DNA from 3 places in the Rhizobium sp. 01L419 genome. Region 2 is predicted to be linked to each of the others. Evidence: riboswitches for the same ligand, from Rfam matches in the RefSeq annotation. Region 2 holds a riboswitch; each other region holds the start of a gene.
What was found. Region 2 has a riboswitch for cobalamin ahead of bluB (5,6-dimethylbenzimidazole synthase). Riboswitches for the same ligand answer to the same signal wherever they lie in the genome.

Region 1 (10,725 bases), on a different contig from region 2:
ACGTCCTTGTAGGCGTTGGCGATTGCCGGAGGTGCGCCATAGCCCTGTGCCAGCGAGCCGAACAGCGTGCCGCCTTCGTTGGCAGCCTTCAGGTCGGCAATACCCTTCTTGCCGCAAGCGTCGAAATCCGTATCCGGAACGTCGGTACGGGCCGGAACCGAACCCTTGACGACGTTGAAGGCGGACTGGAAGCTCTTCGACAACGTTGCCGTGGCGAGCGCGACCTGAGCGGCCTTGCGGTCGTCAGGAACGTTGAACATGCCGAACATGTCGGAGTTGTAGACCACGCTGCCATCGGTGCCGGGGAAGCGGTAGCACAGGAAGTCGGTATCAGGGGTCTTCTTGGCGGCAACGAATTCGCCCTTCGCCCAGTCGCCCATGACCTGCACGAGCGCATCGCCCTTGATGACCATGGCGGTCGCCAGGTTCCAGTCGCGGCCCGAGAAGTTCGGGTCGACATACTGGATGATCTTGGCGAGGTTGTCGAACGACTTCTTCATCGTGTCGGACTTCAGCGAAGCCTCGTCGAGGTCGTTGAAAGCCTTCTTGTAGAATTCCGGACCGCCGGTCGACAGCACGATGGAGTCGAACATCGTGGCTTCCTGCCAGTTCTGGCCGCCGAGCGCGAGCGGGATGACGCCTGCTGCCTTCGCCTTGTCGAGCAGGGCGATCAGATCGTCAAAGGTCTTCGGCTGCGTGCCGCCGATCTTGTCCATGACGGACTTGTTGATCCACAGCCAGTTGACCGAGTGAACGTTAACAGGGGCTGCAACCCACTTGCCGTCATAGACCGAGAACTTCTGAAGTGCTGCCGGAACGGACTTGTCCCAGCCTTCCTTCTTGGCCGTTTCGGTCAGGTCGCCCATGACGCCGGCCTGGGCGTAATCGAGCACGGTATAGCCAAGCATCTGCGAGGCGGTCGGATAGGTGCCTGCGGCAACCATCGCCTTCAGGGCGGTCATGGCTGCGTCGCCGCCACCGCCTGCCACCGGCACATCCTTCCAGGCAAAACCTTCCTTGGAAAGGTCCTGCTTCAGCACGTTGAGCGCCGCGGCTTCACCGCCTGACGTCCACCAGTGCAGCATCTGAACTTCCTTGACGTCAGCCGCGTGAGCGCTGCCGAAACCAGCCATCATCACGACAGCAAGAGCTGCCGAGCTCAAAAACTTGCGCATGAATATCCTCCCGTTCGTGATTAGGCGACGAGACCCTCCTCAGCCGCCCAGATGCCTCCCGTCGCAACGGCGGTCAGACACCACACCGCACCTCCCAGCGCGGTTAACAATTTAAAACGTTATAAACACAACGGCGTCAAGTCCTTCTCGACTCCCGAGAAAAATATCCTTAACTCGCATAAACACTGATTTTACTGGATTTTTTTAAGAAGGCTAGGAAACCCCCAAGAATTTAAATCGTTTGCATAGATTGATTGCGCGTCGGTTGCATCGTGTTAAGGTAGCCGCGACCCAGCACGGAATGTCCTCAGTGACCGAATCGCCTCAACTGCAACGCGGTGAAAATCCCGAGAACGCGCAAAGACGCGGCAAGCCGACATTGCGTACCATCGCGACTTTGACGGGCCTTGCGGTGACAACGGTTTCGCGGGCGCTCAGCGACGCCCCGCAGATATCGGTCGAGACGCGTGAGCGCGTCCACCGCATTGCGCGCGAGATTGGCTACCTGCCGGACCGGGCTGCCCAGCGCCTGAAGACTGGCCGCACCAATGTCATCAGCATTCTTCTCGATCCGCATCAGGAAGTCGTCGGTTTCGGCACCGCCATCATGTACGGCATCGCCAAGGTGCTGAAGGAGACGTCCTATCATCTTGTCGTCGCCCCGAACTTTCTGTCGACGACGGATCTCGAAGCGGCGGAATACATCGTCCGCAACAATTTCGCCGACGGGCTGATCTTCACGAGGACGGAGCCCTTCGATGCAAGGGTGCGGATGCTGCAGGAAGTCGGCTTTCCCTTCGTCTGCCACGGCCGCACCGAGTTTTCCACACCACACCCTTACGTCGATTATGACAACTACGCCTTTGCCTATGAGGCCACCCGACGTCTGATCGCCAAGGGAAGAAAGAGGGTCACGGTCGTCATGCCACCGAAGCGGCTGACTTTCAGCCAGCATATCCTTCATGGCTTCATGACCGCAGTGCGCGAGGCGGGCGTCGCCTACGAAATATCGGAGGCCGTCACGCTCGATTCACCAGCCAATGAAATCAGAGATTTCTTTCGCGCGCGTGCCGCCGCAGCCGATGTTCCCGATGGATTCGTCTGTCCGGGCGAGGTCTCGGCGCTGGCGCTTGTGACAGCCATGGGTGATGCCGGGCGGATTCTCGCGGAAGACTATGATATTGTCGCCAAGGAGACCTCGCATCTCCTGACGCATCTTCAACCGAAGATCGACACGATCTACGAAGATCTGGTCAAGGCCGGCGAACATCTGGGACAGATGCTTCTCCAGCGAATCAGCAATCCGGCAGCGGAAAACGAGACCCTGCTCCTGCCGCCTCAGATCAACTTCCCGGTCGCCTAAGCTCGCATCACTTGTCACGAAAGGCAAAGACGTCGACCGGCTCTCCGAGCCCGCGTAGCGGGAAGCTGCCGAGACTGTCCATCTCTTGGCTGCAAGTGGCCATCTCGACGAAAGCGCGGGAGAGAAGGACTGGTCGCTTGACCTCCTTCGTCAGGCTCTCGAGCCGTGAGGCGACATTGACCGCCGGACCGATGACGGTAAAATCCAGCCGCCGGCGCGAGCCGATATTGCCGTACATCACATCACCCACGTGCACGCCCACGCCATAACGCAGGGGCTCACGCCCAAGGCGTTTGTGCTGTTCGTTGAGCTGTGCCATCGCCTCCTGCCCTTCCCTGATGGCCGTCAGGAGATCCTCGCATGCCGAAGGCTTCGACAGGGGGAAGATGGCAAGCAATCCGTCGCCCATGAACTTCAGGATTTCGCCGCCGTGCCGCTCGATCGGATCGGACATGGCGTCAAAATAGTCGTTAAGCAGCTGGATGACGTCATCGCGCGGCCAGAGATCGGAGATCGCCGTGAAATCGCGCAAATCGCAGATCATGATCGCCGCGCCGACGGTCGTACCACTGCCTCGGGTAATGACGCCGGAAAGAATCTGTTCACTCGCATGCGGCCCGACATAGGTCTGCAGCAGCGTGCGCGCCATGATGTTCTTCAGCCGGATCTCGCTGACCAGCGTCAGGGCGGGCAGCAGGTCGCGCAGAAAATCCAGGTGTTCGCCGGTAAAACCGCCCGGTCGATTGGTCGAAAAGGTCACGACGTGGCGCTTGTCAAACGTGTGGTCGATCGGCCAGGCGATATATTCGGAATAGCCTTCGTCGCGCAGCTCCTGGTAGAAGGGATTGTCGTCGCCCTCCCACAAATCCTCCAGGTTCTTCCGCACCTCGTTGGCGCCGTTGTGGATCTCGTTGACCGGGCTATTCAGATACTGCGGCGTATTTTCCACGCCATAGGCAAACGTATTGATCTTTGCCTCCTTCATACCCTCGGCCCAAAGGATACGCGCGCCGATCCATTGCGGATGATTTGTGCGGAAATGCAGGCTGGAGCGTGTCACCGGCACGCCGGCGGCCAGCAGCTTCTCGCACATTTCCATCAGGATATTATCGATGAAGCGCTCGCCGCGCGTCTCGTTCACCAGCCAGTCAAGAATCCGCCTCCGGCGGATCGGCCACACGCCTTCGACGGTTTCGTTGGCCACAGCGGCCTTGTTGACAGAGGACTTCATCGAAAACTCCCGCTACGCCACATTCAACTGAATCTGCTCGCGCTGAATGTGGGCGATGGCGGGCCCGATGATAAGGGGCTTCGTGAAGTTAGGCCTCAGAAATCCCAGTCTTCGTCTTCCGTCGCGACTGCCTTGCCGATGACATAGGAGGAGCCGGAGCCGGAGAAGAAGTCGTGGTTCTCGTCGGCATTCGGAGATAGCGCCGACAGGATCGCCGGATTGACCTTGCAGGCTTCAGCCGGGAACAGCGCCTCGTAACCGAGGTTCATCAGCGCCTTGTTGGCATTGTAATGCAGGAATTTCTTGACGTCCTCGGTCAACCCGACGCTGTCATAGAGCGCTTCGGTATATTTCGCCTCGTTATCGTAGAGCTCGAGCAGCAGGTCGAAGGCAAAATCCTTGATCTCCTGCCGGCGCTCTTCGGAAAGCTTTTCAAGTCCGCGCTGGAACTTGTAGCCTATGTAATAACCGTGCACGGCCTCGTCTCTGATAATGAGGCGGATCATATCGGCCGTATTGGTGAGCTTTGCGCGGCTTGACCAGTACATCGGCAGATAGAAGCCGGAATAGAAGAGGAAGCTCTCGAGGAAGACGCTCGCGACCTTCTTCTTCAGGGGATCGCCGGACGCATAGTGCTCCATGATCAGCGCCGACTTCTTCTGCAGGAACTCGTTCTCTTCCGACCAGCGATAGGCATCGTCGACATCTGGCGTCAGGCAGAGCGTCGAGAAGATCGAGGAATAGGAGCGTGCATGCACCGCTTCCATGAAGGAGATGTTGGAGAGCACCGCCTCCTCATGCGGCGTCGCCGCATCCGCCATCAGCTTGACGGAACCGACACCGTTCTGGATCGTGTCGAGCAGCGTCAGCCCGGTGAAGACGCGGATCGTCAGCTGCTGTTCGGCCGACGTCAGTGTCCCCCAGGAGGGAATGTCGTTCGACAGCGGCACCTTTTCCGGCAGCCAGAAATTGCCGGTCAGACGGTTCCAGACTTCGAGATCCTTGTCGTCCTCGATACGGTTCCAGTTGATGGCGCGCACGCGGGAGATCGGCTTGATGGATATGTTCATGGGGCGGTCTTTCTTCCACAAATTCTAACGGAGTACGGAGCCCCCTCACCCTGCCCTCTCCCCGATGGGGAGAGGGGGACGCCGTGCAAGCGGCTTGTCTCTTCTCCCCATCGGGGAGAAGGTGCCGGCAGGCGGATGAGGGGGCTACGGGCTCGAAACTCTCGGCCAGCAGCCCAAAATCAAAGCGTGCAGGAAACGCAGCCCTGCACCTCGGTGCCGGACAGCGCCATCTGGCGAAGGCGGATGTAGTAGATCGTCTTGATGCCCTTCTTCCAGGCATGGATCTGGGCACGGTTGATATCGCGTGTCGTTGCCGTGTCGCGGAAGAACAGCGTCAGCGACAGGCCCTGGTCGACATGCTGGGTCGCCGCCGCATAGGTGTCGATGATCTTCTCAGGGCCGATCTCGTACGCATCCTGATAATAGTCGAGATTGTCGTTGGTCATGAACGGCGCCGGATAATAGACGCGGCCGATCTTGCCTTCCTTGCGGATCTCGATCTTCGAGACGATCGGATGGATCGAGGAGGTCGAGTGGTTGATGTAGGAGATCGAGCCCGTCGGCGGCACCGCCTGCAGGTTCTGGTTATAGAGACCGGAGGCCATCACAGCCTTTTTCAGTTCGAGCCAGTCTTCCTGTGTCGGGATATGAATGCCGGCATCATCAAACAGCGCCTGCACCCTCTCGGTAGCCGGCTTCCATTCCCGGTCGGTATATTTGTCGAAATAGTCGCCGGTGGCATATTTCGAATTCTCGAAGCCCTTGAAGCTCGCACCACGCTCGACCGCAAGGCGGTTGGAAGCGCGGATCGCGTGATAGGTCACCGTGTAGAAATAGATATTGGTGAAATCGACGCCCTCTTCCGAACCGTAATGGATGCGCTCGCGGGCGAGATATCCATGCAGGTTCATCTGTCCCAGGCCGATCGCGTGGCTGTCATCATTGCCCTTCTCGATCGACGGCACCGAGGAGATATGGCTCATGTCGGAAACGGCTGTCAGCGCCCGGATCGAGGTCTCGATCGTCTTGCCGAAATCGGACGAATCCATCGCCATGGCGATGTTCAACGAGCCGAGATTGCAGGAGATATCCTTGCCCATCACCTTATAGGAAAGGTCGTCGTTGAATTCACTCGCTTCGCTGACCTGCAGGATTTCCGAGCAGAGATTGCTCATGCTGATGCGGCCGGCGATCGGGTTTGCCCGGTTCACCGTGTCTTCGAACATGATGTAGGGATAGCCACTCTCGAACTGGATTTCGGCAATCACCTGGAAGAATTCGCGCGCCTTGATCTTCTTTTTGGTGATACGGGCATCCGCCACCATCTCGCGGTACTTTTCCGTCACCGATATCTCGGTAAAGGGCACGCCATAGACCCGCTCCACGTCATAGGGCGAGAAGAGGTACATATCCTCATTGTTCTTGGCGAGCTCGAAGGTGATGTCGGGCACGACGACGCCGAGCGACAGCGTCTTGATGCGGATCTTTTCGTCGGCATTTTCGCGCTTGGTATCGAGGAAGCGCATGATGTCGGGATGGTGGGCGTTGAGATAGACGGCACCCGCACCCTGCCGAGCACCGAGCTGGTTGGCATAGGAGAACGAGTCTTCGAGCAGCTTCATGACGGGGATGATGCCGGAAGACTGGTTTTCGATCTGCTTGATCGGCGCACCGGCCTCGCGGATGTTCGTCAGCGACAGCGCCACGCCGCCGCCACGCTTGGAGAGCTGCAGTGCGGAATTGATGGAGCGGCCGATCGATTCCATATTATCTTCGACACGCAGCAGGAAGCACGAGACGAGCTCGCCGCGCTGCTTCTTGCCGGCGTTGAGGAAGGTCGGCGTAGCCGGCTGGAAACGGCCGGTGATGATCTCTTCGACCAGATCGCGGGCAAGCTGCTCATTACCCTCGGCAAGGGCCAGCGCCACCATGCAGATACGGTCCTCGTAGCGCTCGAGATAGCGCTTACCGTCGAATGTCTTCAGCGTATAGCTGGTGTAATATTTGAAGGCGCCGAGAAAGGTCGGGAACCGGAACTTCTTGGCATAGGCTTCGTCGAAGAGGTCGCGGACGAAATTGAAGGAATACTGATCGAGCACTTCCTGCTCGTAATAACCTTCCGTGACCAGATAATCGAGTTTCTCCCGGAGATTATGGAAGAACACTGTGTTCTGGTTCACGTGCTGCAGGAAATACTGCTTGGCCGCCATGCGGTCCTTTTCGAGCTGGATCTTGCCCTGCTCGTCATAGAGGTTCAGCATTGCGTTCAGCGCGTGATAATCCAGCGCATCCGCTGCCTTTAGCGGTTTTGCGCCCGCATCCCGCGTCAGATTTGTCCCCGTGTCCAAAATCGTCCCATCCCGTCTTTGACATTGGCGACATCCTCGGCAGTCCCCAGAAGCTCGAACCGGTAGAGGTACGGCACCTGGCATTTCTGCGAGATCACGTCGCCGGCAAGCCCGTAGGTCTCGCCGAAATTGCTGTTGCCCGCAGCAATGACGCCACGGATGTTGGAGCGGTTTTCCGCATCGTTGAGGAAACGGATCACCTGCTTGGGCACGGCCCCCTTTACGACCCCTGGGCCGCCATCCCCGCAATAGGTGGGCGAGATCAGCACATAGGGTTCGCGGATGTGGATGTCTTCAGCGCCTACGGGAATGCGCGCCGCGCGCAGTCCCAGCTTCTCGACGAAACGATGGGTATTTTCGGACTGGCTGGAAAAATAGACGATCAGGCCCACCGTTCCTCTCCTATCAGGAGAGCGCGCTGATCATATCAGGGCGGAAGCCCGCCCAATGGTTCTCACCGGCAACGACGACCGGAACCTGCATGTAGCCCATGCCGCGCACGCGATCGAGCGCGTCGGCATCTTCGGAAATGTCGATGATTTCATAGTCTACGCCCAGACGATCGAGGGCGCGGTAGGTCGCGGTGCACTGAACGCAGGCAGGCTTGCTGTAAACGGTAACGCTCATCATGTTCCTCGTGATGTCAATGGATTCCGGACGCAGAACTAGGGTCGGGCGCCTTACGGCGTCCGGGGCAACGCTTGAGAATGATCTGACAAAGTTGGCGCTTTACACGCCTTGCATTATCCCTCGCAGGATGTGCGTGGGCGGCGGTTTTGATGCTCTCGACATGACTTCAACCCCGAAGTGCTCATGCGGACGTTCGGGGCAGCGCAACAGGTGCGGATTTGATCCGCCTGACATGCACGCAACCTTCCGGACACCCCGCCCGTGGACGTTTCTCGTTCAAGGCAGGTCTCCTGGCTCGCGGGTCGAAGCACCCTGCCCGCAGCCTTCCCAAAGCATCATGCCTCAGTGACCTGAAATCGGACAGTTGCTCGCCGCTTACAGTTGCGGGGGCAGCTCCGGCCTTGTTTCGCCTTCATGGCAAAACGCACCGTATTCCCGTCTTAGCCCTCAATCCTGACGAATCGAAGGAACCTTGAACACTAGATATAGTACTCGAATCGAAGTTGACGTCAACGGATGGTTTGTCCGTCGCGTTACGGCATGTTTGAAATTGCTACATTCCTGTGAAAAACATGGATAACGGCTGGTTAACAGCAGCAGGCTGTGGAGAAGGCCGCCGAGGCGAGAGCCGACCTATAGCCGGCTCTGCAGGAATCGATTAGGCGCTCAGACGTGAGTCATCGCTGCGGCACCACGTAACAGCCGGGCGGCGGCCACCATGTTGACGAGCGCCGGGCGCACTTCTTCCCACTTACGGGTCTTCAATCCGCAATCAGGATTGATCCAGAGCTGTCCATCCGTCAGACGCTCGCGCGCCAGCGTCAGAAGCTCGGTCATTTCCTCGACATCGGGAACGCGCGGCGAATGGATGTCATAAACACCGGGGCCGATCTCGTTAGGATATTTATAGCTGCGGAAGGCTTCCAGCAGTTCCATCTTCGAGCGTGAGGTCTCGATGGAAATCACGTCGGCATCCATGGCCGCAATGGCGTCGATAATCTGATTGAACTCCGAGTAGCACATATGTGTGTGGATCTGGGTTTCGTCGGAAACACCGGATGAGCACAGGCGGAAACTTTCCACCGCCCAGTCGAGATAGGTCTTCCAGTCCACTTTGCGCAACGGCAGACCTTCGCGAAGGGCCGCCTCGTCGATCTGGATCATCGCAGCACCCGCCTGTTCGAGATCAAGCACCTCGTCGCGGATCGCCAGCGCGATCTGCCGGCTGACATCGGCGCGGGAGAGATCGTCGCGGACGAACGACCAACTCAGGATCGTCACCGGCCCCGTCAGCATGCCCTTCACCGGCTTCTGCGTCAGCGACTGCGCATAACGCCACCACTCGACTGTCATGGGCTTCGGCCGGGAGATGTCGCCGAAGATGATCGGGGGGCGGACATAACGGGAACCATAGCTCTGCACCCAGGCATGCTGCGTGAAGGCGAAGCCGGAAAGCTGCTCGCCAAAATACTGCACCATGTCGTTGCGCTCGAATTCGCCATGGACGAGCACATCGAGGCCGATTTCCTCCTGCCAGCGGATCGCCGCTTCGGTCTCCTTTTTCAGGAAGGCATCATAATCCGCCTCGCTGATCGCCCCCTTTGTGAAAGCAGAGCGAGATTTGCGCACATCATCCGTCTGCGGAAAGGAGCCAATCGTCGTCGTCGGGAAAAGCGGCAGGCGAAGCTTTCGTTCCTGCAGGCCGGTGCGCTCCGCAAAGTCACTGCTGCGCGTCTTCATCGCCTCGTCGATTGCGGCAACCCGCTGCCTGACCTTCATGTCATGCACACGCACTGATGCAGCACGCAAGCCAACGGCTCGCGACGCGGCCGCGATCACCTCTGAAGCCGTGCCGGGGTCGCCTAACGCTGCAAGTTCGTCCAGCTTCTGGGTCGCGAAAGCGAGCCATGACCTCAACTCGTCGTCCAGTCCGGTCTCCAACTCCAGATCGATCGGCACATGCAGCAGGGAGCATGACGGTGCGATCTGCAGCCGATCAGCACCGAAATGCTGGATCAGCGGCTCGATCCTTTTCAGGATCGCAGCCAGATCCGCCTTCCAGATATTGCGCCCGTCGATGACGCCGAGTGACAGAGTCAGGTCGCCTGGCGCCTTGAGAAGGGCATCGATCTGCTGCGGAGCACGAACGAGATCGACATGCAGGCCCGCGACCGGCAGCGCAAGTGCCGTTGGCAAGTTGTCGCCGATGTCGCCGAAATAGGTGGCAAGCATGATCTTCAGGTTCGGCACCAGCTCATGCAGCGCGCGATAGGCATGTTTCAGCGCCGCCTGCTCTTCTCCCGTTATATCCAGCACCAAGCACGGTTCGTCGATCTGCACCCAGTCGGCACCGGCAGCACTCAGTTCCGCCAGCACCCTCGCATAGACCGGCAACAGGCGCTCCAGCAGGCTGATCGGCGCAAAACCGTCCTCGGTTCCCTTGGCGAGTTTCAGGAAGGTGACCGGACCGAGGATGACCGGCCGGGTGTGTATGCCAAGGGTCTTGGCTTCGATGAAGGCATCGAGCGGCTTGTTTGCCGTCATCGCAAAGGACTGATCGGGACCGAGTTCCGGCACCATGTAGTGATAGTTCGTGTCGAACCACTTCGTCATTTCCAGCGCCGGCACGCCATGTCCGTGATGGTGCTGATGGCCGCAATCGGCATGCGCCGCATCGCCGGTCGAGCCGCGCGCCATGGCGAAATAGGTATCGAGCGCAACAGGGCCGCCCTTCCAGCCATAGGTCGAAGGAATGGCGCCGACCATGACAGCCGTGTCGAGCACATGGTCGTAAAGCGAGAAATCGTTCGAGGGAATGACGTCGATCCCCTTCTCTTTCTGCAAGGCCCAGTTTTCGGCCCGCAACCGCTTCGCAACATCGAGAAGCGCGCCGGCATCGGATTTTCCG
Region 2 (10,725 bases):
ATAATATCGGTGGCGCCGATGTCTTCCTCGGCCTGTCCGCTGCCGGCGTGCTGAAGCCGGAACTGCTTGCGCAGATGGCCGACAAGCCGCTGATCATGGCGCTCGCCAACCCGACGCCGGAGATCATGCCGGATCTCGCCCGCGCCGCGCGGCCCGATGCGATGATCTGCACCGGCCGGTCGGACTTCCCGAACCAGGTCAATAACGTCCTCTGCTTCCCCTATATTTTCAGGGGCGCGCTGGATTGTGGCGCCGAGACGATCAACGAGGAAATGAAGATGGCCGCCGTGCGCGCCATCGCAGCGTTGGCCCGCGAGGAGCCTTCGGACGTCGCCGCCCGCGCCTATTCCGGCGAAACCCCTATTTTCGGCCCTGACTATCTCATCCCCTCGCCCTTCGACCCGCGTCTCATCCTGCGCATCGCGCCTGCCGTCGCCAGGGCCGCTGCCGAAAGCGGTGTCGCGCGTCGCCCGATCGCCGATTTCGATGCCTATCTCGACCAGCTGAACCGCTTCGTCTTCCGCTCCGGCTTCATCATGAAGCCGATCTTTGCGGCCGCGAAGACGGCAGAGCGCAAGCGCGTCATCTTCTCCGAAGGCGAAGACGAGCGCGTGTTGCGCGCCGCCCAGGTGCTGCTTGAAGAAGGCATTGCCGAGCCGATCATCATCGGCCGTCCGCAGGTCATCGAAACGCGCCTGAAGCGCTACGGGTTGCGCATTCGTCCGCTGCAGGATTTCGAGGTCATCAATCCCGAGGACGATCCGCGCTTCCGCGAATATGTCGATCTTTATCTGCAGCTGGTCGGCCGCCGAGGCGTCATCCCGGAAGCCGCCCGCACCATCGTGCGCACCAACACGACCGTCATCGGCGCCCTGGCGTTGAAGCGCGGTGAAGCGGATGCGCTGATCTGCGGCCTCGAAGGCCGTTACGAGAAACATCTGCGCGACGTGCGCCAGATCATCGGCAAACGTAAGGATGTCTGTGATTTCTCAGCTCTCAGTCTGATGATCTCGCAGCGCGGTGCGACCTTTTTCACAGACACCTATGTGACCTTCAATCCGACAGCCGAGGAAATCGCCGAGGCGACGGTGCTCGCTGCCGAGGAAATCAAGCGTTTCGGCATCACGCCGCGCGCCGCCCTCGTCTCGCATTCGAACTTCGGCTCGCGTGAATCCGAAAGCGCTACCAAAATGCGCAATGCGCTGCAGTTGGTGCGCGAGGCGGCCCCCGATCTCGAAGTCGACGGTGAAATGCACGGTGAAAGCGCGATCTCCGAGGAGCTGCGCCGTCGTGTCATGCCGCACACGACGCTGCATGACGAAGCCAACCTGCTGGTCTTCCCGAACCTCGATGCGGCCAACATCACGCTCGGCGTCGTCAAGTCGATGACCGACGGATTGCATGTGGGCCCGATCCTGCTCGGCACGGCAATGCCCGCCCATATCCTGGCGCCGTCGGTGACCTCGCGCGGCGTGGTCAACATGGCGGCGCTTGCTGTCGTCGAGGCATCGCAGCCGGCGTGAGCCGGTTGCCCGTTCTCATTTGAAATCGGGCCCATCTCAAAATCAGGGACTCCGTATCGACCGGCGTCCCTGATCAGCCAGCGCATCGGCGCGCTCATTGCCATCGGTGCCTGAATGGCCCTTGCACCAGGCGATACCTATCATCGGGTTCTGCGTTAGCTCGACATCGAGGGCCTTCCAGATCTTCGCATCTGATATCACCCGGTTTCTGGCCTTGCCGTTCGGGTTGCTTTTCTTCCAGCCATTGTTTCTCCAGATCGGACGCCAGCCGTTGCAGCCTTCCACGGCATAGACGGAATCCGACCAGATGACCGCCGCTGCATCAGCTGCTGTGCGGTTGATCCATATTGCCGCCTCGAGCACCGCGGTCACTTCCATCGTGTTATTGGCCGTATCCTTTGCGCCGCCGAAGCCGGATGCGATTTCGACGCCATCGCGATAGGCGACAAAGGCCCATCCCCCGTGGCGGGAGCCGGGCTCAAAACAACCGTCCACGAAAACGTGAAGTCCGCCTCGGGCATCCGGTATTGCCGAAGTCGTTTCCGCGGCGGCAGCTTCGTCAGAAATATCTGTCATGTCAGCTGTTTAGCTATGAACCTTTTTCCGGGCGGGTGCAGGAGAGATGGGAATGGAACCATCGGGCTTGCTGGATAAGGTCGCAAAAATGCGCTAGGAATTACTCCGAGCTTATTAAGGGAAATACGTTAAGACAAAGCGCGGTGGATTGAAGCCGCAATCGACAGATAAATGCTTTTCTCTTTCCGGAACGACGTCGTGAAGCGCCGAAACCTGTATCTCGTTTTCTATCTGGCATTCGCGGCTCCTGCGGTGGCGCAGACCAATGCGATCTGCGAGGATCTGCGTGGGCGCCTTGCCGACTTGCCGCAATCGATCGGCAATAACGGCCCGGAGATGCGCCAATATGCGGGCGCGCTTGCCGAACAGAACCTGGAATTGCGCAAGGTGCGCGGCGATCTGCGTCGGTATGGCTGTACCTCAGGCAGCATGGTGGTCGTCGGCGGCGAGAATGCCGGCTTCTGCACCGAGCTCGAGCAGGCTGAAGCCAAGATGGTGGACAATATCAGCTTCCTTCAGGATCGCCGCAACGAATTGCGCCAGTCCGGTACGGATGCGGCCCGCGAGGGCCTGATGGCCGCACTCGAAGACAATGGCTGCAACAGCGACAGCTTTGGCGAACCCGCTCCGAGCGACGTCTATGCCCCAGCTCCGAGCATCGAAGAGCAGGCCATGCGCGGCGATACGTTCATTCCGCTCGGCGGCGGCGAGCACTATGGCCTGCCGCGCGCCGAAATGCTCTCGCCTGTAAGCACCATCTGCGTGCGCACCTGCGACGGCGGCTTCTTCCCGATCAGCAACAACGCCACTTCGGTGGATTTCGGCCGCGATGCGGCGACGTGCTCGAAGATGTGCCCAGGCGTCGAGACGGAGCTCTTCTATCGCGACGTTTCCAGCACCGAGACCTCGAACATGATCTCGACGGCGACGGGAACGCCCTACAGCGCGATGAAAAACGCCTTCGCCTACAAGACCCGCGCGCCCGGCGAAAAATCCGCCTGCTCCTGCAATCTGACTGCCTATTACGAGCAGATGCGCAAGAGCCAGGCTGCCTACGCGCCGGCACCCGAACCGAAGGGCTCGATTACGACGATCAAGACGGAAGCCCCGAAGGCCGCGAGCGCGCCGCCTGCCCCGCAGCCGCAGGTGGCGGATCGTCCCTATGACCCCGCCGGTAACAAGGTTCGTCAGGTCGGCCCGCAATTCCTCGCCGGCGATCAGGGCAAGATCGATCTCGCCAATCCTGCAACATCGGGCCCGCAGCCCCAACAACAACAGCAATAGGGTATGATCTCGGCCGTCGGGACAGCGTCTTCAGTTTGAGGCGCGATGCTCCCTGAACGCTGCCGCCAGCGTGCGCAGTGCCGCGCGCGATTTGGCATCCGTTAGCGTCGAGTGCAGCACGACCTCCGAGGATGGTAGCGACGGCAGGCCGAACCGCTCGCTGACCTCGACCGTACCGACGGGTGCCAGGCGATAGGAAAAGGTCGAGACAGCAAGCCCGGCCGAAACGGCTGCGGTCACAGCCGAAGAGCCGCCGCCGAGGAAGACTTCCGCCCAGGGAATGCCCGCCGCATCGAGCGCCCGGGTGCAGACATCCCGCACCCTGCAGTTGGGCGACAGTGCTGCAAGACGCAGCGGCTCACCGCAGCGATATTCGAATTGCGGCGTTGCGAACCAGCCGAAATGCTCCGGTGCCAGAACCTCGCCGTCGCGCCGGTCCTCGTCCCGACGGACGATCGCCGCATCCAGATCGCCGCGGTCGAAGGCTGCAAGCAACTCGCAGGAATTGTCGAGCCGGACCTCGATCGTCAGCCCCGGATCATGGGCATTGAGGCGTGCAAGCAGCGTCGGCACTTCCGGGCCGGCGACATGGGCCGCAATGCCCAGCCTGAAATGACGGCGCGACGAGGAAAGTGCGGCGACCGCCCGGTCATGGGCCGCGAGGAATTCCCGTGCGGCATCAAGAAATACCGCGCCCTGTGCGGAAAGCCGCACCAGCCGCGGCGTGCGCTCGATCAGCCGGTGGCCGAGCCGCTCTTCCAGCCGTTTCAGCTTGACGCTGATCGCGCCCTGCGTGCTGCCAAGCTCACTGGCGGCGCGGGTGAAGCTCTTGTTCTCGGCGATCGTCACGAAGGCCTGAACGGAATCGACATCGAGCATGGTCATGGCATCTATCCGAAATTGTTGTGTCTGAAATAGTTAATCATCCAATTCTGTAATGTTCAAGCTCTGCTTATGCTGACGCAAATGGACGACATCGGATGTCACCGTTGTATGTCTCAACCTCGAAAGGCCAAAGCATGACCCCTGCCTCCCCTCCTTCCTCACGTATCAGAGGCATTATCGCCCTGATGGCCGCTTGCCTCTCCTCGCTCATGTTCGGCCTTGAAATATCGAGCGTCCCGGCAATTCTGCCGACGCTTGAAAAGGTGCTGCATGCCGATTTCAGCGCGCTGCAATGGATCATGAACGCCTACACGATTGCCGTCACCACGGTGCTGATGGCGGCCGGTACCTTTGCCGATCGTTACGGCCGCAAGCGTGTCTTCCTGATCGGCATTGCCGCCTTCGGCTTGACCTCGCTCGTCGCCGGCCTTGCGCAGGATGCCTCGCTGCTGATCGCCGCCCGCTTTCTGCAGGGCATGAGCGGCGGCGTCATGCTGATCTGCCAGGTCGCCGTTCTCTCCCATCAATTCCGGGAGGGCCGCGCCCGCAGCATGGCCTTCGGCTGGTGGGGCATCATCTTCGGGATCGGCCTCGGCTTCGGCCCGATCATCGGCGTTGCCATCGTGGCAGCCGCCGGCTGGCAATGGGTGTTTCTCATTCATGCGGTCCTTGCCGTCATCACCATAGCCCTCGCCGTAACCGGCATTGAGGAATCTCGTGACCCAAGTGCGGGACGGCTTGATTTTGCCGGCATCGCCACCCTTTCACTATCGGTCTTCTGCCTCGCCTTCTTCATCACGCAGGGGCCGGCCCTGGGCTTTGCCAGCCCCACGGCACTCGCCATTATCGCTCTTTGCGCGGTAAGCCTTATCGCCTTCGTCATTGCCGAGTGGCTGAACCCGCGGCCCATGTTCGATGCCTCGGTCTTCCGCATCCGCACTTTCTCGGGTGCGATCATCGGCTCGGCTGCCATGAACATCAGCTTCTGGCCCTTCATGATCTATCTGCCGATCTGGTATCAGGCCGGCCTCGGCTACGGCAGCCTTGCCGCCGGTCTCTCGCTGCTGGCCTATACGCTGCCGACCCTTGTCGTGCCGCCGTTTGCCGAGCGTCTTTCGCTGCGCTACCGGCCGGGCCTCGTCATTCCCGGCGGTCTCTTCACCATCGGCCTCGGCTTCCTGTTGATGAAGTCTGGCAGCGCCGCCACCGAGCCAAGCTGGCTGACCATGATGCCTGGCGCCCTGCTCTCAGGCATCGGATTGGGCTTCACCAACACTCCGGTCAGCAACACGACGACAGGCGCAGTCTCCAGCGATCGCGCCGGCATGGCCTCCGGTATCGACATGAGCGCCCGTATGATCTCGCTCGCCATCAACATCGCCGTCATGGGCTTCATCCTCTTCAACGGCGTCTTCTCGCATCTGAAGAGCGTCCTGCCGTCATCGATGGCGGCGGACGATCTCCGCTTGGCTGCCGAACGCATTTCCGCCGGCAATATCGCCTCCCTGCCCGATATCCCGGCCGCGACGGTGCATGATGCGCTCGTCCAGGGATTCGGCGCAGTCATGCTCTACGGCGCCGTCGGCGTCTGGCTGATGGCCGCCGCGAGCTTCCTCGTCTTCGGCCATTGGAAAGCCCCTGTTTGCGCCAGGGAATGCGATAGCCAGCCAGCCCAATGATGCAGACCCGCGCCGGCCCAATCCGGCGCGGTCTAGCCTTCCACCTGCCCCCAGCCGTCATGGAAGACCAGTTCTTCCAGCGGCATCCTTTGCCGCCAGCCTTTGACCGCCAGTTCCGGCTGATCGCAGAGCCGTTCGACGAAGCCGGCGCAGAGCCAGGCCACCACCTCGATATGATCGGGAATGCCGAGGATTTCCTTCAGGTCGCCCTCGCGAAAGATGCTGACCCAGCCGATGCCGACGCCTTCCGCTCTGGCAGCAAGCCACAGGTTCTGGACGGCGCAGACGGTGGAATAGCTGTCCATGCGCGGATTATGTGTGCGCCCCAGTACCACGCTGCCGCTGCGGGTAGGATCGCAGGTCACGCAGATGCCGAGTGGCGCCTCGACAATGCCTTCGAGCTTCAGCGAACGGTATTTTTCCTGCCGTTCGCTGTCGAACATGCGGGCCGCTTCCTCATTCGCCTTCACGAAAGCATCGCGCACCCGCGCCCTGACCTCGGCACTCTTCACCAGAATGAAATTCCACGGCTGCATGAAGCCGACCGAAGGCGCGTGATGCGCCGCCGTCAGCAGCCTTGTGACGAGATCATCCGGCAAAGGATCGGGCAGGAACTGGCTACGCACATCGCGCCGCGTCATGATCGCATGATAGACGGCCTCGCGTTCGGCCGCAGAAAAACCGGATGCCGGGCAAGCGGCATCATCAATGGGTCGCATCGTCAAATCCCCAACAACGCAACCGCCCGCCGTCCGCGCGGGTTGGGTCTATCTTGCCAGGCCGGTCTTCTGACTTGGCGTCATTCGCTTCGCCGCAGCCTTCCCGGCCTTGCGGCCAGTGGCGTGATAAGCGGCAAGCGTCAGCCTTACAGCGTTGGGCACGTTCCGGTCTCACACCGGATTCCCGATTCTCCCGCCTGTGAAAGCGGGCACCTGAAGGGTGATCTATGGCGTGGAAACGGCATGGCGGCAAGCTGCATGCGACATTCATTTCGTGGACAGTCCGGAAATGCTGGCCTAGAACGAAACCCGAATCCGACTGGCGCCGAAAGCGCCCCTTCATTCTCATTGCATTCCGGTTGCCCGTGTCCCGTCTAACGCCGATGATCCTCGCGGTCGCCCTGTTCATGGAACAGATGGATTCGACCGTGATTGCCACCAGCCTGCCTGCGATTGCTGCCGATATAGGCACTTCGCCGATCGCATTGAAGCTTGCGGTAACGAGCTACCTCGTGGCCTTAGCGATCTTCATTCCGATCAGCGGCTGGATGTCGGATCGCTTCGGTGCCCGCAATATTTTCCGCCTGGCGATCTTTGTCTTCATGGTCGGCTCCGTCGCCTGCGCTTTCTCCAATTCCATCGCCGCCTTCGTCATCTCCCGTCTCATTCAGGGTGCCGGCGGCTCGATGATGACGCCGGTCGGGCGATTGCTGCTGGTACGCGGTACGCCACGTCACCAGCTGGTGAATGCCATGGCCTGGCTCACCATTCCGGCGCTGATCGGCCCGATCATGGGACCGCCGATCGGCGGCTTCCTGACGACCTATCTCAGCTGGCACTGGATCTTCTGGATCAATGTGCCGATCGGCATTATCGGCATCATCCTCGTCACCCGCTTCCTGCCGGCTGTCGAACCGCGCAGACCGAAGCCGATGGATTTTCCGGGTTTCTTCCTGTCGGGCATCGGCTTTTCCGGTTTCGTCTTCGGCCTTTCGGTCATCAGCCTGCCGGCGGTTCCCGTCATCTACGGTTATGTTACCGTCGCTGTCGGCATCCTTTCCGGCATCCTTTATTTCATCCATGCCAGGCGCACGCCGCATCCGCTGCTCGACCCGAAAATGTTCCGCTATCCGATGTTCCGGGCATCGATCCTCGGCGCCTCGAATTTCCGCATGGGGCTCGGCGCGTTACCCTTTCTCATGCCGCTGATGCTGCAGCTCGGCTTCGGCATGACGCCGCTGCAATCAGGCTCGATCACCTTCGTCAGCGCGCTCGGTTCGATGGGCTCGAAATTCGCCGCCACCCGCACCTACAATGCCTTCGGCTTCCGCAACGTCATTGCGCTGACCACCTTCCTCGCCGCGATCTTCCTCGGTGTGAACGGCCTCTTCACCGTCGAAACGCCGCTCTATGTCATCATGGGCTGTCTTCTCGTCGGCGGCCTGCTGCGTTCCATGGCCTTCTCAGGCGTCAACGCCATGGCCTTCGGCGATGTGGACGAGGCCGACAGCAGCCAGGCAACCGCCATCAATGCGGTGGCCCAGCGCATCTCCATGGCCATGGGTGTTGCCGTCGCCGGCACGATCCTGGAAATCTCATCGAGCTTTCACGGCGGCAAGCTGCTGGTTTCCGATTTCCATATCGCCTTCTTCATGGTGGCTGGGATCTCCGCCCTTGCCTGCATCACCTTCCTGCGCCTGCCCGCCAATGCGGGCGAGGAACTGACGACGCGCCGCCGCAAGAACCGACATGCAGAGCCGGAGGAGGCACAAGGAGAGGCAATGGCGGAAAGCCGCTGAAAACCTCACGGATCGGTCATTTTCTCTCACAGATTCCGCGTGACAACTCCCATCGGCATAGCTACATAGGCTGCATGTCGATTTCGTCCGTTTATGCATCGCGATTTTATTCGTACCGCTGCTTCCAGCGGATGCGGGTCTGTGCGTAGACGAAACTAACGCAACGACAAACCCGAACAGCCGCTAGTCAACCTGGCGGCTTTTTTGTTCCGCACGGTATGACCAAACAGGAGAGCATACCGTGACTGACACTATTGATGATCTTCGCATCGTCGAGATCACCCCGCTGACCAAACCTGCCGATATCATCTCGGAAATCCCGCGTAGTGCCGCGGTCACCGAGACCGTGACCGGCACCCGCGACACGATCCACAATATCCTGACCGGCAAGGACGACCGCCAGCTGGTCATCATCGGCCCCTGCTCGATCCATGATCCGGCAGCCGCCCGCGAATACGCCTCCCGCCTGGTCGAGCAGCGACGACGCCTCTCCGGCGATCTCGAAATCGTCATGCGCGTCTATTTCGAAAAGCCCCGCACGACCGTCGGCTGGAAGGGCCTGATGAACGATCCGCATCTCGACGGCACCTATCGCATCGAGGAAGGCCTGCGTATCGCCCGCCGCCTGCTGCTCGATATCAACGCCATGGGCCTGCCGGCCGGCTGCGAATTCCTCGATACGATCACGCCGCAATACATCGCCGACCTCGTCAGCTACGGCGCCATCGGCGCGCGCACGACCGAAAGCCAGATCCACCGCCAGCTCGCCTCGGGTCTCTCCTGCCCGATCGGCTTCAAGAACGGCACGGATGGCAGCGCGCGCATCGCACTCGATGCGATCATGGCGGCTTCCCAGCCGCACCATTTCCCGGCCGTCACCAAGGACGGACAGGCAGCGATCGCCTCGACGCGCGGCAACGAGGACTGCCACATCATCCTGCGCGGCGGCAAGCGCCCGAATTATGAGGCAGCCGACGTGCAGGCCGTCATCGCCGAGGCCGTCAAGCTCGGTGTCGATCCGCGCATGCTGATCGATGCCAGCCACGCCAACAGCAGCAAGGACCCGATGAACCAGCCGAAGGTCGTCCACGACGTCGCCGGCCAGATCGTCGCCGGCAACCACCACATCAAGGGCATGATGATCGAGAGCAACCTCGTCGCCGGCCGCCAGGATCTCGTTCCCGGCAAGCCGCTCGTCTATGGCCAGTCGATCACCGATGGCTGCATCGGCTGGGATATGTCGGTCGACGTACTCGAGGATCTCGCCAAGGCCGTCCGCGACCGCCGCAAGGCCGCCGTCGCTGCCTGACCGACAGAATAAGGCGCGGCGGGTGAAATCCCGCCGCCAATTCACAGGGCGGTGCGGCACTCCCCCTTCTCCACAGCGGGGAGAAGGTGGCCCGAAGGGTCGGATGAGGGGGCTCCGGGTACGAATTCAGCTTATGTACCGCATCCGACAGGTCGCTGGTATATAACTGGCGACACCACATTTTTCGTTTCCATTCAGGCCAGCGCAGTGCCCGGAGCCCCCTCATCCGCCCTTCGGGCACCTTCTCCCCGTTGTGGAGAAGGGGAAAGCCGCGCCCGCTCGGCACACTCGAAGGCATCGTGCGGCACCACCCTCACTGTCGCCGAGTGGTCCATGCCTTGGCAGGAGCGTGACTCGGTCGCCCCATCATCAAATCAAGACCTCACCGGGAAATACCGCACATAGGCGAATTCATCGCCATCGGGCGACCAGTTCGGCACGTTGATCGTGCCCTGCCCGCCGATCCTCATCAAAGAGGCGATGGCCCCGTTATCGACTCGTTTCCATGAGCAACCGGCTTTTAGGATTTTGACATGCGTTGCAGGAAATTCGCACGATCTGATGCTCAGTCCTCGTCCAAAAGACGCGACCCCTCATCGGTCCAGAGCCCGCCCCACGGCTCCGGTTTGACCAAACCATAGGATGCGAGCACTTCGACCGCCTCTTCGCCGGCGCTCATGGACTTGTGAACCAGCCCGTCCCGACCATCGTCCATGTACTGAACGCACATAGAGGCCAGAGCCTTCAAAATCGTTCTTTCTTCCGGTGTCATTGTATTTATGTTCCCTGCTTGGTGAAATCCTGAAGCGTTGATTGTTAAAGCACAATCTCGCAACCACCACATGGGGTAATCGCAGGAGCCATGCCCCTTCGGATTCGAACATTATCTTGGAAGGCGGCTGTTCCCCGATAAGATGAGGTACGGGCTCTCGACTGGACGCCGGGCCCAGC
Region 3 (10,725 bases), on a different contig from region 2:
GACGCTCTGGACGGAGACGGCGATGCCGAGGCCGGTATTGTAAAACGGCTGGGAGAAATCGACATTGCGTTCCCTGTCGGCGGTGATGGTGATGGCCGCGACCGAGAGGTCGTAGTCGCCGCGCTTCGTGGCATCGAGCAGACTCTGGACCGAGGGTTCCTCGACCAGCCGGTATTTGACGCCGAGCCTGTCGGCGATCTGCTGCCAGAGATCAATCGAAAGGCCGGTCCAGGTGCCGTCGGGCTCCTTCATGGCAAAAGGCGGGGCTTCCTTGGTGCCGACCACCAGTTCGCGGTTGGGAAATTCAGGCGGGGCGGCAAACGCGTGCCGTGGGAAGGATACGGCCAGACAAAGGAAAAACGCCAGAATGGCGAACGGCAGAGTCCGGCGCCTGCTTTTGCCGGATGAGGGCGCGGTGGTCTTTGCCATAACACCTTTCCCTTCCTGCATCAGGCGAACTGCCGCTTCGTTCGTGGATCATCCTGAACGGCTGACGGCGTCCGGCAAGTACGCAACGGTAAATGCAACGATCATTTACGGTGACGGGCATTTGGCACAGGCTGGTTTCAGATCTCGGCAAATCACCACGCATCCAGAAATGGGCGTGCGGCAAATGCAGGCATCAGGGCCGCCGGCAGGCGAGGATGAAGCGCCGGTAGACGAGGGTTCGGAGCCTGTTTCGGATATTGGCATTCTTGCGCTGCGCCCTCGCGATCGGGGTGTGGGAGTGAAGCGCGATGTCCGTAAAGCCTGCCGATCTCAAGAGCGGCAGGAGCATGTTGGGGCGGAGACCCTGGCCGAAGGGCAGGGCTGACATGATGCGGGCGTGGCGGGTGCTGAGCGCGCCGTCATAGTTCTTGTCGGCGCCGACGAGGCGGTCGATCCAGGAGATCAGCAGGCTGGCGATGCGGCCGGTCGGTTTCGGGCCTGCCCAGTCGCCATCGAAGAAGAGCAACAGGCCGCCGGGCTTGAGGATGCGGAACCATTCGCGAAAGGTTTCCTCCGGCCGGGTCAGCGTCCAGACGAGGTGGCGGCAGATGATGGCGTCATAGCTCGCGTCCGGTTCCAGGGTGTTTTCGGCGTCTGCAAGGATGAAGCGCAGGCGCTGCTTGCCGGCATGTTTGGCGCGGGCAACTTTCAGCATCGCTTCGGAGAAATCGAGTGCGGTGACGTCATGGCCGAGATCGTGGATCAGGCGCGTCACTTCGCCGGTGCCGCAGGCAAGTTCCAGCACGCGTTTCGGCTCGGGGCCGATGGCTTTGCGGATCGGCTTCTGCCAGGCGTCTGCCTCCGGGCCGGGGGCGATCCTGTGGCCGAAGGCGAGGTCAAAGGTTTCCGAGCGCTTCGACCAGTAGTCGCGGATCTCTTCCTTGAGATCGAAATTCACTCCATCCATGTCTTACCCCATCCGATACTGGATATGTGCGCGGCCATGCACGGGTGATTTTTCGATATGGGCGCGCACGCCGAAGACGCGGGCGATCAGCGCTTCGGTCAGCACCTCCTCGGGCGTGCCTGCGGCCACGACCTCGCCCTTCTGCAGCACGGCCAAGTGGTCGCAGAACATCGCTGCCAGATTGAGATCGTGCAGCGCGATGATGGAGGTGAGGCCGAGTTTGGCGACCAGGGCCAGGATATCGAGCTGGTGCTGGATATCGAGATGGTTGGTCGGCTCGTCGAGCAGCAGTTCGCTTGGCGTCTGGGCCAGCGCCCGGGCGATATGCACCCGTTGCCGCTCGCCGCCAGACAGTGTCTGCCAGAGCTGGCCGGCGCGTTCGCCCATGTCGACGCGGGCGAGTGCTTCTTCGACCGCGGCATCGTCATCGGGTGCCCAGGACGAGAGGAGGCCGCGATGCGGCGTGCGGCCGAGGCGGACGATATCGCGCACGGTGAGCTGCGTATCCGTCGTCGTCTGCTGCTCGACGAAAGCGATGCGGCGGGCAAGGGCGGCGCGCGAGAGGCCGGAGACATCATCGTCGCCGAGGCGGATGATGCCGGATCTGACCTGCCGCAGCCGGCAGATCAGGCGGAGCAGACTCGATTTTCCGGAGCCGTTCGGCCCGAGCAGGCCGAGCACCTTGCCCTTTTTGACCGATATGCTGACGCCATTGACGATGACGGTATTGCCGGCGGCATAGGTGACCTTGTCGACTGATATGCTCATGCGCTTCTCCGCACGCGATAAAGGATGATGGCGAAGGCCGGTGCGCCGAAGAGCGCGGTGACGACGCCGATCGGCAGGATCTGCTGCGGAATGATGATGCGCGAGACGATGTCGGCGCCGACCATGAAGATCGCCCCGCCAAGCGCTGTCGCCGGCAGCAGGCGGCCATGGGCTGGGCCGACCAGGAAGCGGGCGGCATGGGGAATGACGAGGCCGACGAAGCCGATGGAGCCGACCATGCTGACGACGCTTGCGGTCATCGCAGCCGTGACGGCGAGCAGGGTGAACTGCACCCGGCGCACGGCGATGCCGAGGGAAGCTGCGGCATCCGTGCCGAAGGCGAAGGCATCCAGCGCACGCACATGGGCAAGGCAGATGACGAAGCCTGTCAGTGCGACCGGCAGGGAGAGATAGACATCCGGCCAGCGCACGCCGCTCAGCGACCCCAACAGCCAGAAGAGCACGCCGCGGGCCTGTTCGGCATTGGCCGACGTGGTGACGATATAGGAGGTCAGCGCATTGAAGAGCTGCGAGCCCGCCACGCCGCAGAGAATGATGCGCTCGCTGGTGCCGCCCACACCGGCTGCCAGAATGCCGACCAGCAGGAAGGCAATGACGGCGCCGATGAAGGCGCCGGCGGAGAGGCTGAGCACGCCATAGCCGAAGCCAAGGATCATGACGCAGACGGCCCCGGTAGAGGCGCCGGCCGAAATGCCGAGCACGTAGGGTTCGGCGAGCGGATTGCGCAGCAGCGCCTGCAACACCGTGCCGCAGAGCGCCAGCGACGCACCGGCACTGGCCGCCACCAGCGCGCGGCTGAGGCGGTAATCCCAGACGATGCCCTGATGAATGCGGCTGAGCTCGAATGCCGTGCCGAACAGGCGATTGGACACCGCCTTTGCCGTGGTGGCGAGAGGAATGGCGATCTCGCCTATAGACACGGCAAGGCTCACCATCAGCCCGAGCAGGACGAAGGCGGCGATGGTGAGCGCGGCGAGCGCCCACCATTTCCTCTGTCGCAAGGCAGCCTGGCTCACTGCGTCAGACCGAAGGACTTGATGCCCTTTGCGAGCGTTTCGATACCGTCGATCGTGCGGATCGTCGGGTTCATCGACTGCGCGTCCATCATGATGAAGCGCTTGTTTTTCACCGTATCGAGTTCACTGGTGACCGGATCATTCTCCAGGAAACCCACCTTCACCTTGGGATCGTCGGCGGCATAGCGACGGCGGTCCATGGTGGCTATGACGATGACAGCGGGATTGGCCTGCGCAATGGTTTCCCAGCCGACGAGGGGCCATTCCTCTTCCGTCGTCACGACGTTCTTGGCGCCGAGCGTCTTCAGGATATAGGCCGGCGCGCTGTTCTTGCCGGCGATGAAGGCATCGCCTTTCACTTCCTTGCTGGAGAACCAGAAGACCACGGGCAGGTTCTTGCTTGAAGCGCCGGCAACGGAGGCAACGGCGGCGGCCTCGCGCGTCTTCAGGTCGGCGATCAGCGCATCGCCGCGGTCCTTGATGTCGAAGATCTCGGCGAGTTCGGCGATTTCCTGATAGATCAGGTCCATCGTGAACAGTTCCCTGCGCACGCCATCGCCGCCATCGGTGTTGATCTTGGCGACGCAATCGGCAGGCGCGACATAGGTGTTGATGCCGAGGTCTTTGAATTGCTCGCGCTTGCCGACGGAGCCTTGCGTGCCGACATGCCATTCGAATTCGGCGGCTACCAGATCGGGCTCGGCACCGACGACGGATTCGAAGCTCGGGTCGTTGTCGGCCAGCCGTTTGATCTTGCTGTTGGCCTCGGCATATTGCGGCAGGACCGGGCCGACCCAGACGGCCGTGCCGGCGATCTTGTCGGCAAGGCCGAGCGAGAAGAGCACTTCGGTCATGCCCTGGCCGATCGAAACGATCTTGGCCGGGGCCTTGTCGAACGTGACCGGCTGGCCGCAATTGGTAAGGGTGAGGGGGTATCGGGTGGCGGCGAAGGCGGGGGCTGCGAGGCCGGCCAGGCAAAAGCCGGCGAGCCCGAGCGCAAGGGAAAAGCCTGGAAGTAACTGGCGCATTGGAAACTCTCGATCGGAAGGAAAAGGGCTAGCGGACGCCGGCGCGCGCAGATGCGTGAGCCAAGCGTGGAGGGAGAGGGCTAGCGGCGGGTGGTCCAATCGGGACGGATCGCGTGCGGCAAGCGGCAGGGATTAAGGTCAATCATGTCTGCTCCTTGTCCGGGCATCCCCGCCCGGCTGATTGGATCGTGATTGACGGCAGGTCTCCTGGCTCACGGATGTCAGTCGGTCATCTGCCTTCCCGCGCTTTCGCACAGTGGCATGGCCCTGAGGCCTTGGAGTGACCGGCTCGCTTGTCATGTCCTGATATGAATGGCGCACCATACATTCCGGGATATAACCAGCAATCCGCTTACAGTTGCGGGGGCAGCCACGGTCTTGGTCCCTTTTGGGTCGTCCGCACCGTGTTCCCTATTAATCCCCTCGAAGCTCTCCTCGGGGAACCGTCGTCCTGATCTATGACGCCGCCGTGGGCGACGTCAAGCACCGGATTCGAAGTGTCCCGGGTCCGGAGTCGCTCAGTGGCTGGCGCCCGAGCCGCCGGCGGCGACGAGCGCGAAGGGCTGGCCCTCGACGGGGATCGTGCGCGTTTCCTTCAGCGTTTCGCTACTGACGAGGCGGATCAGGCTGTGGCGAGGATCGGTGATGGCGATATTATCGCCGGCCACGGCCAGCCGCGGCCGCGGATCGCGCCAATGCCCATCCTTGCTGTAGGGCTCCGTGACGGTTTCCGATCTGACGATCTCGCCCTTCACCGTATCGAGCAAGTGCAGCTTGCCGTCCTCGGTGAGGATATAGGCATTCTGGAACCGTGCCGGATCGAGCACGAAATCGACGCGGCGGGTCGGAAGGTCTATGACGCGGTAGGGTGTTTCGGTGCTGTCGGGATCGATCAGCACCACCTTGTCCTCCCCGTAATTGCCGAGGAAGAACTGCATGGAGCGCCCTCCAAGCAGGGTCGAGACCTTGCCTCGCGGCAGCGACGCGCCATAGCCGAGCATCTCCAGTTTGGGGCCTTTCGTGCCGCCGGGGCGGGCGACGAGCACGCCTTCCTCGCAACCGAAGGCGACGAGGCGGGCGGAGGTCGCCTCGCCATGCAGGCCGGTGCAGGGCGCGACATCGCCCGCCTGTTGTCCGTCATGGTCGAGCACGCGCAGGCCAAGGCGCGGCGGCAACTCGCCTTCCTTGACCGGCGCCTGCATGTTCGGCACTGAAACCAGCAGGTGATTGCCCATCGGCACCGCGACGCCGTGATGGGCGGCGATGGTGTTGAAAGCCTTCGGCTCCGGCTTTGCCTGCAGCAGGCTACTTTCCTTCAGGAGATCGAAGCGGTCGGTGCGGTCGTAGAAGATCGCCACGTCATCGCCATGCGTCACGACATGGCCCGGCTTCTCGCCCTTTATCGTCGCGCCGATCAGCTTCGGCGGCGTCACTGCGAGATCGCGATGCTCCCCATGATCGGAAAGGACAATGCCGGTATCGATGACATGAATGGTATTCTCATCGCCCTGGACGGCAAAGACCGTGCGCCCGGTGTCGCTCAGCGACAGGGCGGCATAAGCCTTGAGATCGAAGCGACCGATCTGTCTGCCGCTCGCAAGATCGATGGCGCGGACGACCGGCAGGCTGTGATCAGCCACGAAAAGCCGCCAGCTTTCTTGCTGTTCCTCCTCGGCGCGGGAAGCCGATGGCAGGGCGGCGGAGGTGAGCGCGGTGGCGACTGCGAAGACAGCGAAAAGGCGCCGGGGCATGAAATCTCCTTTAATGTAATAACATTACATCTTCGTTGTTATAAAGTTACATTTGCCTTGTCCAGTCCTGGTTGTCGGATTTTTGAGAAATTAGGGCGCTGGCCTCGTTTGATGTTTGGCCGGCTTTCATCGTGACCGGATCGCAACGTCAAGCACGAGCAGTGAGAACTGTTGCCGGTGGAGGGGAACGTCGGCTGCAGCAGGCGGCGCGGCGGCCGCCTGCTGCAGTGATGTTTTGCAATCAGTTCTTCGGCGCCGACAGTTTCTGCATGACTTCGTCGAGATTGAAGCTCGCGGGCTTCTGACGGACGGGGAATTCCGCGAAGCTTTGCAGCCATTTCCCGACGATCGCCTGCGAGGGAACGATGACGAAGGCGCGGTCGAAGAACCATTTTTCGTATTCGATGGATTCGTCGCCGCGTTCAAAGGGATCGGCCCTGAGGTTGAAGAGGAGCGGGGCCCTCAGTTCGGTGAATGGCTGGCGCCAGACGCCGATGCCCGTGTGATCCTGCGACTTGAAGACGACCTTCCAGTTCAGCACGCGCACGGCGACCAGTTCGCCATCGTCGTTCCAGTAGAGGAAATCGCGGCGCGGCGTCTCGTTTACGCTTCCAGACAGGAAGGGCATGAGATTGTAGCCGTCGAGATGCACCTTGAACGTCTTGGTGCCGGCGGTGTAGCCGGTCAGGCATTTCGCCACGATATCCGGTTCGCCTGCCGCCGCGCAGAATGTCGGGATCAGGTCGTAATGCGAGAAGGCCTCGTTGTGGATCGTTCCGGGCTTGATGACACCAGGCCAGCGAATGCATGTGGGCACGCGATAGCCGCCTTCCCAGTTCGTTGCCTTTTCTCCCCGGAAAGGCGTGGTGCCGCCATCCGGCCAGGTCATCACCTCGGCGCCGTTGTCGCTGGTATAGACGACGATCGTATTGTCGGCGACGCCGAGATCGTCCAGCTTCTTCAGGAGTTCGCCGATCATGGCGTCATGTTCGAGCATGCCGTCAGGATAGACGCCAAGGCCAGTCTTGCCGACGGAATCGGCCTTCAGATGCGTGTTGACGTGCATGCGGGTGGAGTTGAAATAGCAGAACCAGGGTGTGCCGGCATTCTGCTTGCGATCCATGAAATCGAGAGCGGCGGCCAGGAATTCCTGATCCACGGTCTCCATGCGCTTGACAGTCAGCGGTCCGGTATCCTCGATCCTGCCGTCGGCCGAAGCCTTGATGACGCCGCGCGGACCGAAGCGTTTGCGGAATTCCGGGTCCTTGGGATAATCAGGATTCTCAGGCTCTTCCTCGGCATTGAGGTGATAGAGATTGCCGAAGAATTCGTCGAAGCCGTGGTTGGTCGGCAGGAATTCATCCTTGTCGCCGAGATGGTTCTTGCCGAACTGGCCGGTGGCGTAACCGAGTGATTTCAGGAATTCGGCAACGGTCGGGTCTTCCGGCTGGATGCCGAGATCGGCGCCGGGCAGGCCGACCTTGGTGAGGCCCGTCCTGATCGGCGACTGGCCGGTGATGAAGGCGGCGCGGCCGGCCGTGCAGCTCTGCTCGCCGTACCAGTCGGTGAACATCGCGCCCTCATTGCCGATGCGGTCGATGTTCGGAGTGCGATATCCCATCATGCCGCGGTGGTAGATGCTCGGGTTGAACCAGCCGATATCGTCACCCATGATCATCAGGATGTTCGGTTTGCGTCCGGCAGTTCCTGAGGTCGTTGCCTGTTGCGCCTGTGCGGGCGCCGGTGCAGATAGCGATACGCCGGCTGCGGCCAGCGCCGTGCTCGCGACCAGCAGATCGCGGCGGCTGAGCCCTTGCCGGGTCACGGTCACGGATGGGTTCTTCGTCTCCTCTGCCATGCGGGTATCCTCCGTTGGACGACGGTTTGGACCGTCGGCCTGCACGCTAGAGACGAGTTTTAGGGCGCGGAAGTACGTTACGGTAAATGCCGGCGGGGTTTACCGTAACGTGCAGGAGAGGCAGTAGCGGGCACTTAATAAGACTGCCGCATCTAATTGCTGAGCCACGTTCACAAGCCTATCCCGCATTCTGCCGCTAATCCGGCTAATCTGCCGGCGCTATATCCCCATCGGCGCGGCTTTCCGCGTCAAGTTTCCAACAGCGCGAGGGATAAGCCATTGAGAACATCAGGATTTGCCGCAACCGATGCGAACACGCCGTTGCAACCTTTCTCCTTCGATCGCCGGGAACTGCGCCCCGAGGACGTGGCGATCGATATTCTCTACTGCGGGGTCTGCCACACCGATCTGCATATGGCCCGCAACGACTGGGGATTTTCGGCCTATCCCGTCGTGCCGGGACATGAGATCGTCGGGCGGGTATCGGCCATCGGCAGCAGCGTTTCGGGCTTCAAGGTGGGCGACAATGTCGCCGTCGGCACGATCATCGACAGCTGCATGGAATGCGCCCAGTGCCGACGCAATGAAGAGCAGATGTGCTACAAGGGCGTCACCGTTACCTATAACGGCCAGGACCGGGTGACGGGCGAGACGACCTATGGCGGCTATTCCGACCATATCGTCGTGCGCGAGGAATTCGTGCTGCGGGTGCCGGACGGGCTGGATCTGGCGCGGGTCGGGCCGCTGCTCTGCGCCGGGATCACCACCTATTCACCGCTGCGCACCTGGAATGTCGGCCCCGGCAGCCGGGTGGGCGTGATCGGGCTTGGCGGGCTCGGGCATCTGGCCGTGAAGTTTGCCTCCGCGCTCGGCGCGCATGTGACGGTCATGACGCGCTCGGAAGGCAAGATCGAGACGGCGCGCGCACTCGGCGCCGACAAGGTGCTGCTGTCGACCGATACCCAGGCGATGGAGGCTTCGGCCTTTGCCTTCGATGTCATCATCGACACTGTGCCCTACGAGCACGATCTCAGCCCCTACCTCAACCTGCTCGATGCCGATGGCACGCTTGTGATTGCCGGGTCGCTGGTCGATACGCCCAAGTTCAATAACCTCTTGATCCTCGGCGCACGCCGGCGCATTGCCGGCACGCCGAGCGGCGGCATCAGGCAAACACAGGAGATGCTGGATTTCTGCGGCCGCAAGAACATCCTGCCGGAATGCGAGATGATCGCCATGGCCGATATCGCTGGAGCCTTCGAGCGGCTGGAACGCGGCGATGTGCGTTACCGTTTCGTCATCGACATGGCGACGATGCCGGCGGCTCAGGCGGCTTGACCGGCTGACCGTTTGGGGATGGCACGCAACGCCTCGACGAAGACCGAAAGGGCCGGCGGCATCTGTCGCCGGCTCGGGTAATAGAGGGAATAGCCGGTGAAGGGCTTGCAGTAATCCTCGAGCACGCGGATCAGCCGGCCGCTCCTGACATGCTCGGCGGTGAAATCCTCGAAGACATAGACGAGGCCGGAACCTGAAAGGGCGGCCTCGATCATCATCTCGGAATCGTTGACCATAAAGCTGCCAGATACCTTCACCTCGATGTCGCGGCCATTTTCCTCGAATTCCCAGGCATAGGGGCCGGCCAACGAGGCCATGTAATAGGTCACGCAATCATGATCGGCGAGATCGTGCGGTGTTTTCGGCTGCGCAAAGCGGGCGAAATAATCGGGCGAGCCGACGACGGCGGCGCGTATGTCCGGGCCGATGCGCAAACCGATCATATCCTTGTCGATGCGCTCGCCGAAGCGGATGCCGGCATCGAAGCGCGAAGCGACGATATCCTCGAACCGGTCGCCGACGATCAGCTCCACGCGGATATCCGGATAGGTGCGATGAAACTCCGGCAGGATCGGCATGACGAGCGAGGTTGCGGCATGTTTGCCGGCGGTGATGCGCACGGTGCCGGAGGGTTTTTCCCTGAGATTGCCAAGTTCCTGCAGGCCGCGGCTGATCTCGGCAAAGGCGGGCTGGAGCGTGATCAGCAGGCGCTCGCCTGCCTCCGTGGTGGCGACGCTGCGGGTAGTGCGGGCGAGAAGCCGCATGCCGAGCCTCTCCTCCAGCTGGCGCATCATGTGGCTCAAGCCCGAGGAGGAAATGCCAAGGCGAGCGGCGGCGCGCGTAAAGCTGCGCTCTTCGGCGACGATGACAAAGGCGGCGAGATCATCGAAATCGTGGCGTTTCATTTCTGATCTGCCTTCAGGAGTGGGCGGGATTGCGGGATGCTGCTCATATATCTGGGCCGATAGGAGCAGCCCGGCAAGATGCCTGATGTCAATGACCCGACACTTGCGCATCCGTAAATCGGCAATGACATAAATATCACGTCATGCTAAAGTAGAATCTACTGATGGTGGAGGAGTTACCATGAGTATTTTCGATGGTTTAGGCGGTGTTCTCTCCGACGTTTTTGCCGGCAGGCAAGTCGATTACGTCGCGGTTGCAACCCGGATATTCGACAATGCCGGAGGGCTGCAGGGCATTGTCTCGCAGCTCAATACGGCAGGTCTTGGTGAGCAGGTCTCATCGTGGATTGGCACCGGCCACAATCTGCCCGTTTCGGCAGAGCAGATCCAGGCGGCCCTGTCCTCCGATCAGCTGCGTGATCTCGCCGCCAAGTTCGGCGTCGATACCAGCGAGGTGTCCAAGCTGCTCGCCGAGCATCTGCCGCAGGCGGTGGATGCGGCAACGCCCAACGGGACCGTCTCATAGCTTTCAAAGCCGTGCATGCCGTGAACCGCCCCAAACACGAGGATGTCTGATGATTGCGAGATTGCTTGTGCCCGCCTCCGCCGGAGCGTTGATTGCCGCCGCCTTCTTGGTTTCACCC

Region 1: linked by a shared signal. The riboswitch ahead of nrdH (glutaredoxin-like protein NrdH) and the one ahead of bluB (5,6-dimethylbenzimidazole synthase) in region 2 are both predicted to bind cobalamin.
Region 3: linked by a shared signal. The riboswitch ahead of AC1DUP_RS22785 (ABC transporter substrate-binding protein) and the one ahead of bluB (5,6-dimethylbenzimidazole synthase) in region 2 are both predicted to bind cobalamin.

What each region holds. Positions count from the first base shown of each region.
Region 1 is NZ_JBFTSM010000028.1:20,742-31,466, forward strand. Features, by position in the region: gene AC1DUP_RS34030 (ABC transporter substrate-binding protein) at 1-1,175, opposite strand, end outside; gene AC1DUP_RS34035 (LacI family transcriptional regulator) at 1,477-2,538, shown strand; gene AC1DUP_RS34040 (adenylate/guanylate cyclase domain-containing protein) at 2,546-3,769, opposite strand; gene nrdF (class 1b ribonucleoside-diphosphate reductase subunit beta) at 3,865-4,839, opposite strand; gene nrdE (class 1b ribonucleoside-diphosphate reductase subunit alpha) at 5,019-7,187, opposite strand; gene nrdI (class Ib ribonucleoside-diphosphate reductase assembly flavoprotein NrdI) at 7,166-7,579, opposite strand; gene nrdH (glutaredoxin-like protein NrdH) at 7,593-7,814, opposite strand; cobalamin riboswitch at 8,081-8,307, opposite strand; gene metE (5-methyltetrahydropteroyltriglutamate--homocysteine S-methyltransferase) at 8,484-10,725, opposite strand, start outside.
Region 2 is NZ_JBFTSM010000034.1:23,769-34,493, forward strand. Features, by position in the region: gene AC1DUP_RS35465 (NADP-dependent malic enzyme) at 1-1,523, shown strand, start outside; gene AC1DUP_RS35470 (ribonuclease H family protein) at 1,566-2,099, opposite strand; gene AC1DUP_RS35475 (DUF2865 domain-containing protein) at 2,298-3,383, shown strand; gene AC1DUP_RS35480 (LysR family transcriptional regulator) at 3,414-4,268, opposite strand; gene AC1DUP_RS35485 (MFS transporter) at 4,403-5,947, shown strand; gene bluB (5,6-dimethylbenzimidazole synthase) at 5,980-6,666, opposite strand; cobalamin riboswitch at 6,709-6,898, opposite strand; gene AC1DUP_RS35495 (MFS transporter) at 7,050-8,465, shown strand; gene AC1DUP_RS35500 (3-deoxy-7-phosphoheptulonate synthase) at 8,707-9,774, shown strand; partial or broken gene AC1DUP_RS35505 (TolB family protein) at 10,149-10,238, opposite strand; gene AC1DUP_RS35510 (hypothetical protein) at 10,340-10,546, opposite strand.
Region 3 is NZ_JBFTSM010000012.1:76,204-86,928, forward strand. Features, by position in the region: gene AC1DUP_RS22765 (transporter substrate-binding domain-containing protein) at 1-429, opposite strand, end outside; gene AC1DUP_RS22770 (class I SAM-dependent methyltransferase) at 623-1,396, opposite strand; gene AC1DUP_RS22775 (ABC transporter ATP-binding protein) at 1,400-2,164, opposite strand; gene AC1DUP_RS22780 (FecCD family ABC transporter permease) at 2,161-3,201, opposite strand; gene AC1DUP_RS22785 (ABC transporter substrate-binding protein) at 3,198-4,229, opposite strand; cobalamin riboswitch at 4,410-4,692, opposite strand; gene AC1DUP_RS22790 (hypothetical protein) at 4,748-5,980, opposite strand; gene AC1DUP_RS22795 (arylsulfatase) at 6,222-7,838, opposite strand; gene AC1DUP_RS22800 (NAD(P)-dependent alcohol dehydrogenase) at 8,118-9,176, shown strand; gene AC1DUP_RS22805 (LysR family transcriptional regulator) at 9,164-10,081, opposite strand; gene AC1DUP_RS22810 (YidB family protein) at 10,263-10,607, shown strand; gene AC1DUP_RS22815 (hypothetical protein) at 10,657-10,725, shown strand, end outside.